Regions from separate parts of the Terriglobus roseus genome, predicted to be linked through region 1. Evidence: predicted binding sites of a transcription regulator. Region 1 holds the regulator's gene; the other holds the start of a gene.

Region 1 (4,345 bases):
CCTTGGCCCTCCGTTGGGTGGATGGATTCTGTCGTTTACGACGTGGCCGTGGATGTTTCTGCTGAACGTGCCGATTGGTGTGGTGCTGTTTGCGTTGGCGCTGAAGCTGGTTCCGAAGGATCGCGAGACGGTTCGTGAGAGTTTTGATCTACCCGGGTTTCTGCTGGCGGGGTCCGCTTCCTTCTGCCTGATGTACCTGCTGGAGTCGCTGGAAGTGCAGCATGCTCCGGGGATGCAGGCGGCGGTGCTGCTGGTGCTGACTATTGTGTTGTCAGGGGCATTGGTGTGGTGGCTGCGTCGTGCTGAAAAGCCACTGTTTTCACTGGAAGTGTTTCGTATTGAGACATTCCGCGTGTCGAATGGCGCTGGATCACTGTTCCGGATGGCAGTGTTTTCCGTACCGTTCCTGTTGCCGCTGTTGTTTCAGGAGGCATTCGGTCTGAATCCGCTGGAGTCGGGATCGTTGACGATGGCGGTGTTTGCGGGGAATCTTGCAATGAAACCGCTGACTGGGCCACTGCTTCGTCGTTATGGCTTTCGGACGGTTTTGCTGTGGAATGGGACGTTGACTGCGGTGGCGCTGGTGGCTTGCGGATGGCTTCATGCAAACACGCCGAAGGTGATCACGCTGCTTGTCCTGTTTGCGGGAGGACTTGGCCGGTCGATGGAATTGACTGCATTGACGACCATGGGATTCGCGGACCTTCCGGAGAAGCTGAAGAACAGCGGCACCACGCTGGCTACGACGATTAACCAGATGACGACGAGCCTTGGTGTGGCTGTTTCTGCACTGGCTCTGCACGGAAGCGCACTGATGCGTGGTGGTGCGAGTGCCTTTGATTTTCGCGTGGCGTTTTGTGTGATGGCGGGCTTGGCAGCGTTGAGTTTGCCTTCGTACTGGACGATGCATCCTGCGGCGGGTGCGGCAGTGAGCGGAAACCTGATTCGGCAGGAACGGGAAGCGACGCCCGCGGAGGGTTAGGGTAGAAGCGCCTGCAGGGCGTCGAGCCATTTGGTGGGGCTATCCACCATGGCATCCGGGCCCGCTTCACGAAGTTTTTGAGGTGCCAAGCCGTAACTGCATCCGAGGCAGAGGACGCCGGCGTTGCGTGCAGTGGCAACGTCTACGTGGGAGTCGCCTACCAGAACGGTTCGTTGTGGGGATACCGGGCGGCCCAGCATTCGGGATGCTTCTTCCATCAATGCCTGCATGCCTTCGGGATCGGGCTTCTTGGTTGGGAAGCTGTCGCCGCCGTAATTGGCAAAGAAAAACTCGGACAGTCCGAGACCAGAACAGATGACGCGCGATGGGCGATATGGCTTGTTGGTAAGAATCGCCATCGGAAGAGATGGCGCAGCCGCACGAATCTTGCGAAGTTCACTGATCACGCCAGGATAGACGTAGGTGAAGTCGAGATTATGCGCGCGGTAATAGTCCAGGAAGAAGGGAATCGCTTGCGCGAAAGCTACTTCGTCCATGCCCCCGGTTGCTTCTAAGGCACGGCGGACGAGCATGGCAGCGCCATCGCCGATGAACTCTGCGATGCGGTGGGGTGGAAGTTGTTCGCGGCCCAGGAAGGCGAGGGTTGCATTGACCGACGCTGCTAAGTCTTGCTCCGAGTCAATCAGGGTCCCATCGAGATCGAAGACGAGAAGATCGCAGCGCAATTCGCCGCTGGTTTCCTCAGGCATACTTGCGCAACATGCCGAGGACCTTACCCTGGATCGCAACACGGTCCGCCGGAGCGAAGATGGGGGCCATCTCATTGTTGGAAGGCTGTAGGCGGATCAGGTTGCCTTCCTTGTAATAGCGCTTCAGCGTGGCGTCGGAACCGTCTACGAGCGCAACGACAATCTCACCTTCACGCGCTGTATTGGTGCGCTCTACCAAGACATAGTCGCCGTTGACGATGTGTTCGTCGCGCATGCTGTCGCCACGAACTTCAAGGGCGAAGACTTCGCGGTTGCCGATGATCTCAGAAAGGGAGATGGATTCCGCAGTTTCAATGGCTTCCACGGGCCGGCCAGCGGCGATTCTGCCCATGAGGGGCAGACGCTCGTTCCCCTTGCGTGAGTTCCTTGGAGAGAGAACATCGATGGAGCGGCTGCGATTATGAGCGCGCTGCAGGAGGCCTTTGTTGTGCAGATTTGTGATGTGTTTGTGCACCGTGGCAAGCGAATTCAGGCCAAGACCAGCCGCAATTTCTTCATAGGAAGGGGAGTATCCCTTGCGCTGGGTAAAGCCGGAGAGGAAGTCCAAAACCTCTTTTTGTCGCCGCGTAATCGCCATGGCTGAAATTGTAGCGAATAAAAAGCGAACTGCAAGGTAAAAGTTTCTTGAACCAAGAAAGCTAATGGGTGGTGCAGCCGTTCCCGATGTGGTACGACTCGCTGGCACCATTCTCACTGAATCATTGTTTTGTTCTCATCTGCGCGTCATCTTGGATTGCAGATCGGACGCCGGATTGGAAAGTGCGCCCGCTATAGATGGACAAATTACGCAGGAGACAGAGCAATGAGAGTGATGGTGGCAGAGGATGATGGGGCACTTTCTGTGTTTCTTAAGAAAGCGCTTGAATTGGAAGGGAATACGGTTCGCCTAGTAACAGATGGGGCCGGCGTATTAGAGGGCATTGAGGAAGACATGCCTGACCTGTTGGTGCTGGATCTGGGGCTTCCGCGGATGGATGGCGTGGATGTGCTGCGAGCACTGCACGGTCAGATCGACCTAATGTCCGTCCTGGTGTTGTCAGGTCGTTCGCAGCTTTCGGAAAAGATTGAATGTTTGAACCTGGGCGCGGATGACTATCTGTTGAAGCCGTTTTCCATGTATGAGTTGCTGGCACGTTGTAAGGCGATTGGTCGGCGGCGTATGGGATCCTCTGCTGGTTTGTTGCAATGCGCGGGATTGCGTATGGACCGCATTAAACGCAGTGTTTCCTATCACGAAGAGTTGCTGGACTTCACCTCAAAGGAATTTACGTTGCTGGAGTACCTGCTGCTGCAGAAGGGACGCGCTGTATCTCGTCGTGAACTCCTGCAGAATGTGTGGCAGATGTCGCCGGACGCCGGAACGAATGTGGTGGATGTTTATGTGAACTATCTCCGCCGTAAGCTGAGCGCAGTGGGCGCGTCGGGTTTGGTGCAGACGATGCGTGGCGAGGGATATGGCATTGCCGCGAAACAGAACGACGGTTTGCCGCGATTCGCAACCATGCCTATTGACGCTCGTTATCAAACGGCGTTGGAGGTTGCATGAACCAGATGGAGTTGACCATGGACGATGCTGCATTGGAAGAACTGGATGACGCAATCCACGCCTTGTCACAGCCTTTAACCGCGCTGTTGTTTGCTGTGGAGATGGCTGCTCTCCGCACGACACCCGATGAGATACAGGACGCATTGAACACTGCGCGCGCCGAGTGCCGCCGGGCAGTGGCGGAGTTGGAGCGAGTGCGTGAAGCCGCGGCGCGTCTTGAGGCGGGAGGGTCGCGATGAATTCAGTCGTGGCGGCGTCTGTTCAGCAACGTTCTGTGGTGTTGGTCACTCCGGATACGGAGTTGCGGCATAAGCTTTCCTCTTTGCTTTCAGATATGCGTTGGCAGGTCTTTCCAGCTTCCGGAGGGGCTGAGGCGATGATGCATCTCGGCAGCCTGGAGCCCGAGGCCATGATTGTGGATCACTGGCTTCCGGACCTGGATGCGTCGGAGTTTGCTGAGTATGCGGCGACGGTTTGTCCTGCGACGGATATGTTGCAAATGGATGGTAGTTGCAACGGTTCTAAAGTGCGCAGCGCGCGGCGTAACGAGCTTCTTCATGCGTTGCGAGAGGCGCAAGAATGCTGCGTGGAGAGAACACCTGCAACCGGTGGATTTGATGGTGCGGCCTGGCTTCATGCGCCTGTTACGGTGCCCTTTGCTGCGCCGATGGCGGTGGTGAAAGAAGCGCTTCCTGAGGTTGCTGAAGAGGTCAAGATGCATCTTCCGGAGTTTGTTGGAGACGCTTTGAAGATGCGGGAGTTGGCGCAGCAGATCCGCTTGGTCGCCCCACATGCAACTGCGAATGTTCTTGTGTTGGGAGAAACGGGAACAGGAAAAGAGTTGGTTGCAAAGGCCGTGCACCGGTTGAGCCCTCGTGCAGGAAAGCCGTTTGTTGTGTTGAACTGTGCGGCAATTCCGGAACACCTGTTGGAAGCTGAGTTGTTTGGCCATACGCGCGGAGCGTTTACAGGGGCGGTTTCTTCGCGCATGGGGCGCATAGAAGCTGCGCATGGTGGAACGCTTTTTCTGGATGAAATTGGAGAGATGCCGCTGCCGTTACAGGCGAAGATGCTGCGGTTTCTGGA
Region 2 (4,345 bases), 2.2 Mb from region 1:
TCATGAACCCCTTGCCCACAGGGTTTTTGCGTACAACGTTCATATTTGGCCTCACAGCGCGTAGGGAGCGCGCGCGTGCCGGGCATCATAGGAGTGCGTTTCAGAAAAGATCAAGTGTCTTTATTGGGAAAATGATCCTGCGTCTTCTGGCCCTCCTGAGAGACAAGATCGTGACATCTATTAAGTGTGGATTAAGGTATGTTGGCAGTTTTATGGGCAATGGGAACTGGGCCGGGACCGTCCTTGCTCATGATTACGGATTCAATGTTCCCGTTCCTGTCGAAGCGCAGAGGGTCGATTGCCATCACGCGTTGATTGCGATCAGCGGCGTCAAGAGGATGGCGATGATAGACGATGTACCAATCGTCCGTGTTCGGAATACGAACAACGGAATGATGTCCAGGCCCATTCGCAATTGCAGGATCGGTGTAAAGGATTTTCCTTGCAGGTGTGAAAGGGCCAGTGGGACTCGTGCTCTTTGCGTAAGCAACGCCGTAGGTACTGTTGCCCCAATCGCCCTCGGACCACATGAAGTAATAGACGCCGTTGCGTTTGATCATGAACGGACCTTCTGTGTAGTGAGCAGGCGTGATCTCTTTGTAGAGCGTGCCATCGGACATGGGAATGACATGCGTTAGATCACCGGATAGCTTCGCTACATTGCAGTGACCCTGTCCACCGTAATAGAGATACACAGAGCCATCTTCATCCTGAAAAGCCATGGGGTCGATGGGTTGCGCACCGTTCTGGAATGCGCCAATGAGCGGCTTGCCCAGCGCATCTTTGAACGGGCCACCAGGCTTGTTGCTTACTGCAACTCCAATACCACCGGGAAATGTGTCGGTCTTCTGAATGTCATTCGCTGCGAAGAAGAGATAGTACTTGCCGTTGCGATAGATCGCAGAGGGCGCCCACACCGCATATGCGGCCCACGATACGTTCGTCACGCTAAGAACATGAGGATGCTTGGTCCAATGCACCAAGTCTGGCGATGAAAACGCATCCAGGGATGTCTGCGAAAGGTATGCCTTGTGAACTACGTGCTGCTTGCGCAGTTCGCTCTGCTGAGTGTTGAAGTGACTCTCGTCACTTTGCTCGCCAACGTTGGAAGAAGTTGGATAGATCCAATACTGATGATCGAAGATGCGAATCTCTGGATCGGCATAATAGCCCTGCGACGAAAGATTCGCCGTGGCCTGCGCAAAGCAGGGCATGGAAACAAGAATGGCAGAGAGCAATGTGAGAAGGCGCTTCATGTCTGAGCATGAGGCTACTGCAATTACGAGCTAGATGTAATCTTTGCCGTATTGAACTGGGATCTGCGTGAAGGCGATGCGCGTGGGCGCGCTTTCGCGTGCCGGCAACATGCCTGCAAAGTGCAGCGTGGTGTGGCCGTATTTCTGATTCAGCTTGTCTAGAGTGCGACTGAGCTGATTGCGATTGTCTGGATCTGCGAAGAGCGTGGGCTGTTGTTCGTCTTCGTTAATCAAACGACCCAATGTAACGCCGATGAAAAAGGGACGTTGATACTCGGGGCCAGTGGGCTGTTGCTGCCACAACTTCTGCAGTATCTCCAACAGTGTGAGCGTGTCCTGGCAGGTAGGAAAGCGTGCTTCCATGCCCCAGCCATCGTGCTTAATGCCGCTTTGATGATGGCGGACCTTATTCTTTTGCTCCGCCTGTTCACGCGTGAGTTGGTAACGGATCGTCAGCGTGAGCGAAGCAGTACACATCTTTTCCATTCGCAGCCGCATGGCCGCTTTGTGCAGTAGCTTATGTGCAATCGCCCACGATCCCTGTAAGTTGCGGTGCTCCGGCCCCAGCACGTGGGAGTGTCCCAGAGACTTCTGCATTTCGCGGGGCAGAGGCGCGCCATCGTCTCCCGTATTATGTCCGCGTAGCCAGTGGTACAGCCGATCACCCCAGACTGAGTTCCACAGCTTGTGCATCTCCTCGCGGTTTAGATCCAGCAACTGCGCCATGGTGGTGATGCCTTTGCCATGAAGCATCTGCTCCGTACGCGCACCCACGCCGGGAAGATCGCGGAGTTCCAGATGAACAAGTGCACGGGGAAGTTGCGACGGCAATAGGCCGATAAGGCCATCGGGCTTCTGCATATCGCTGGCAATCTTTGCTAGGTAACGGTTGGGTGCCATGCCAATGGAGCAACGAAGTGTTTGGCCTACATCATCACGGATGGCTTGTTTGATACCCAAGGCGATCTGACGAGCGCGCGGTGGTTCTTGTTCACGGCCGATTAACTGGCATACCACTTCATCGATGGAAGGCACGTGTGCGACCGGACAAACACGCTCGACAGCGTCATGAATCCTGTGGGAGAACGCGGCGTAGTTGGAGTGATCGCCCTCCACCAGAATGATGTCAGGGCAAAGGCGTTTCATATCAACGACCCGAGTGCCGGTCTTGATGCCCAGAGCCTTCGCTTCATAGCTGGCTGCGATGGCAACCGTAGTATCCGCAAAGGTGGGGACAACGGCTATCGGGCGATCGCGATATTCCGGATGCAGCTCCTGCTCCACAGAGGCAAAGAAACTGTTCAAGTCCACATGCAGGAATCCAAAGCGATCAGGAAGATCGCTCAACCGAGGATTCAAAAATGGATCGGCCAAATCCATGAGTCCAGTTTACCGTTTTGTTCGCCGCCTTTTCGCTTCCAAGGCTTTACACAGCCTTTCTTGGACATGTTCCCAAAGAGCCGTTTTAGACGGAGTTCCGGATCAAATATTTCTGCACAGTAAAGGAAAAGTGACAAAAGTGAAAAAGCGGCGTTTCTTGGCGTTGACACAGCGGAAAATGTAGGGCAATCTAACGCAAACAAAGAATAAATAGATCTCGCTGCAGGCCGTTTGTCTGTGCCTTTAGCGAGATTCCCTTTTTGCTGTACATCATGCGGTGATTTTGCCCCCATCGGCCCCGCGTGTTCAGGAGGCAGTACAAAAATGAAGAAATTTCTGCTCGTCGCACCGCTGGCGTTGGTCAGCGTTGCTGCTCACGGCCAGGCCGTTTCGGTAAACGGCGGTGCTATCCAGGGAACCATCACAGACGCATCCGGTGCAGCAGTTTCGGATGCCAATATCACGATTAAGAGCCTTGATCAGGGAACGACCAGGAACTTGACCACCGATAAGGCTGGTTTCTATAGCATCGGTCCGCTGAATCCTGGCGACTACACCGTTACGGTCGTTGCTTCAGGCTTCCAGCAGCTTGAAGTTAAGACCCGCATCCTGACCGGCACCGCCACCCCAGGAAGCTTCAAGCTACAGGTTGGTCAGAACTCTGAAACCATTGAAGTTACCGCTGGCGAGGTTCAGGTCAACACCGACCAGGCTGGCGTGGCAGACGTTATCACCCGCGAGCAGATTGCAAACCTTCCTGTAAACGGCCGTAACTTCTTGGATCTGGCTCAGATTGAACCGGGTGTACAGCTGCAGAACGGTAACACCTTCGATCCAACGAAGTCGGGCTACACGGGCATTGCGGTGAACGGCACTTCGGGCCGTACCACCCGTATCCTCCTCGACGGCGCCGACATTACGGACGAAACCGTGGGAACCACGATCTTCAACGTGTCCCAGGGCGCTATCAACGAGTTCCAACTGAACCGCTCCACGCAGGACGCTGCCGGTGAAGTTACCTCGCAGGGTGCTGTGAACGTATCGACCCGCTCGGGCACGAACTCAATCCACGGCGAAGCGTTCTACATCTTCCAGGATCAGCGAGCTCTGGATGCGAACCCGAACTCCACCGCAGATGCCAATGGCAACCACATTGCGCCGTATTTTCAGCGCAATCAGTACGGCGGCAGCATTGGCTTCCCGATCATCAAGGACAAGCTTTTCGCCTTTGGCAATGCGGAGCGCATTCAGCAGAACAGCGCATCGCCATCCAACCTGGGAACTGTTTTCAACACCGCTGGTGCTAACCCGGTAGGACAGTCTTCGACCCTTGCCGCACAGCACCCCACCGTAGGGACGCCGTATCGCCAGACGTATTCGACTGTGCGCCTGGACTACTCAGGCCCGTTCGGCGGTCATTACTTCGCTCGTGGCAACTACAACGTAGATTCGACGACCACTGCAGGCGGAACGACCCGCTTTGCTGCGTATCCGAATCGCGATAATACGTACGGCATGGCCTTTGGTGCTGACTTCTCGAAGGGCCGCTTCACGCACTCGTTCCGTGGCTCGTATGAGAAGTTTCACAACCTCATCACAGATGGCAGCGCCTCTTCGGGCTACAACCCCCTGGTCACGGCGAATGGTCCGGTTGCTTACAACTACACCAACCAGCTCTACTTCGGACCAAACTCGAACGCTCCGCAGGC

What was found. Region 1 encodes LexA, which represses DNA repair genes until DNA is damaged. Its sites were predicted from a motif close to CANTTCGCTTTTTATTCGC; they were not measured.
Region 2: a site for LexA is predicted at 2,643-2,661, ahead of BLT38_RS16035 (DNA polymerase Y family protein). Genes of this name have one in related genera too.

The regions. Positions count from the first base shown of each region.
Region 1 covers NZ_LT629690.1:1,599,772-1,604,116, forward strand. Annotated here, with positions in the region: gene BLT38_RS06775 (DHA2 family efflux MFS transporter permease subunit) at 1-982, shown strand, start outside; gene BLT38_RS06780 (HAD hydrolase-like protein) at 979-1,692, opposite strand; gene lexA (transcriptional repressor LexA) at 1,685-2,290, opposite strand; gene BLT38_RS06790 (response regulator transcription factor) at 2,516-3,259, shown strand; gene BLT38_RS06795 (hypothetical protein) at 3,256-3,498, shown strand; gene BLT38_RS06800 (sigma-54 dependent transcriptional regulator) at 3,495-4,345, shown strand, end outside.
Region 2 covers NZ_LT629690.1:3,832,864-3,837,208, reverse strand. Annotated here, with positions in the region: gene BLT38_RS16045 (TonB-dependent receptor) at 1-4, opposite strand, end outside; gene BLT38_RS16040 (glycoside hydrolase family 43 protein) at 192-1,256, opposite strand; gene BLT38_RS16035 (DNA polymerase Y family protein) at 1,287-2,636, opposite strand; gene BLT38_RS16030 (TonB-dependent receptor) at 2,961-4,345, shown strand, end outside.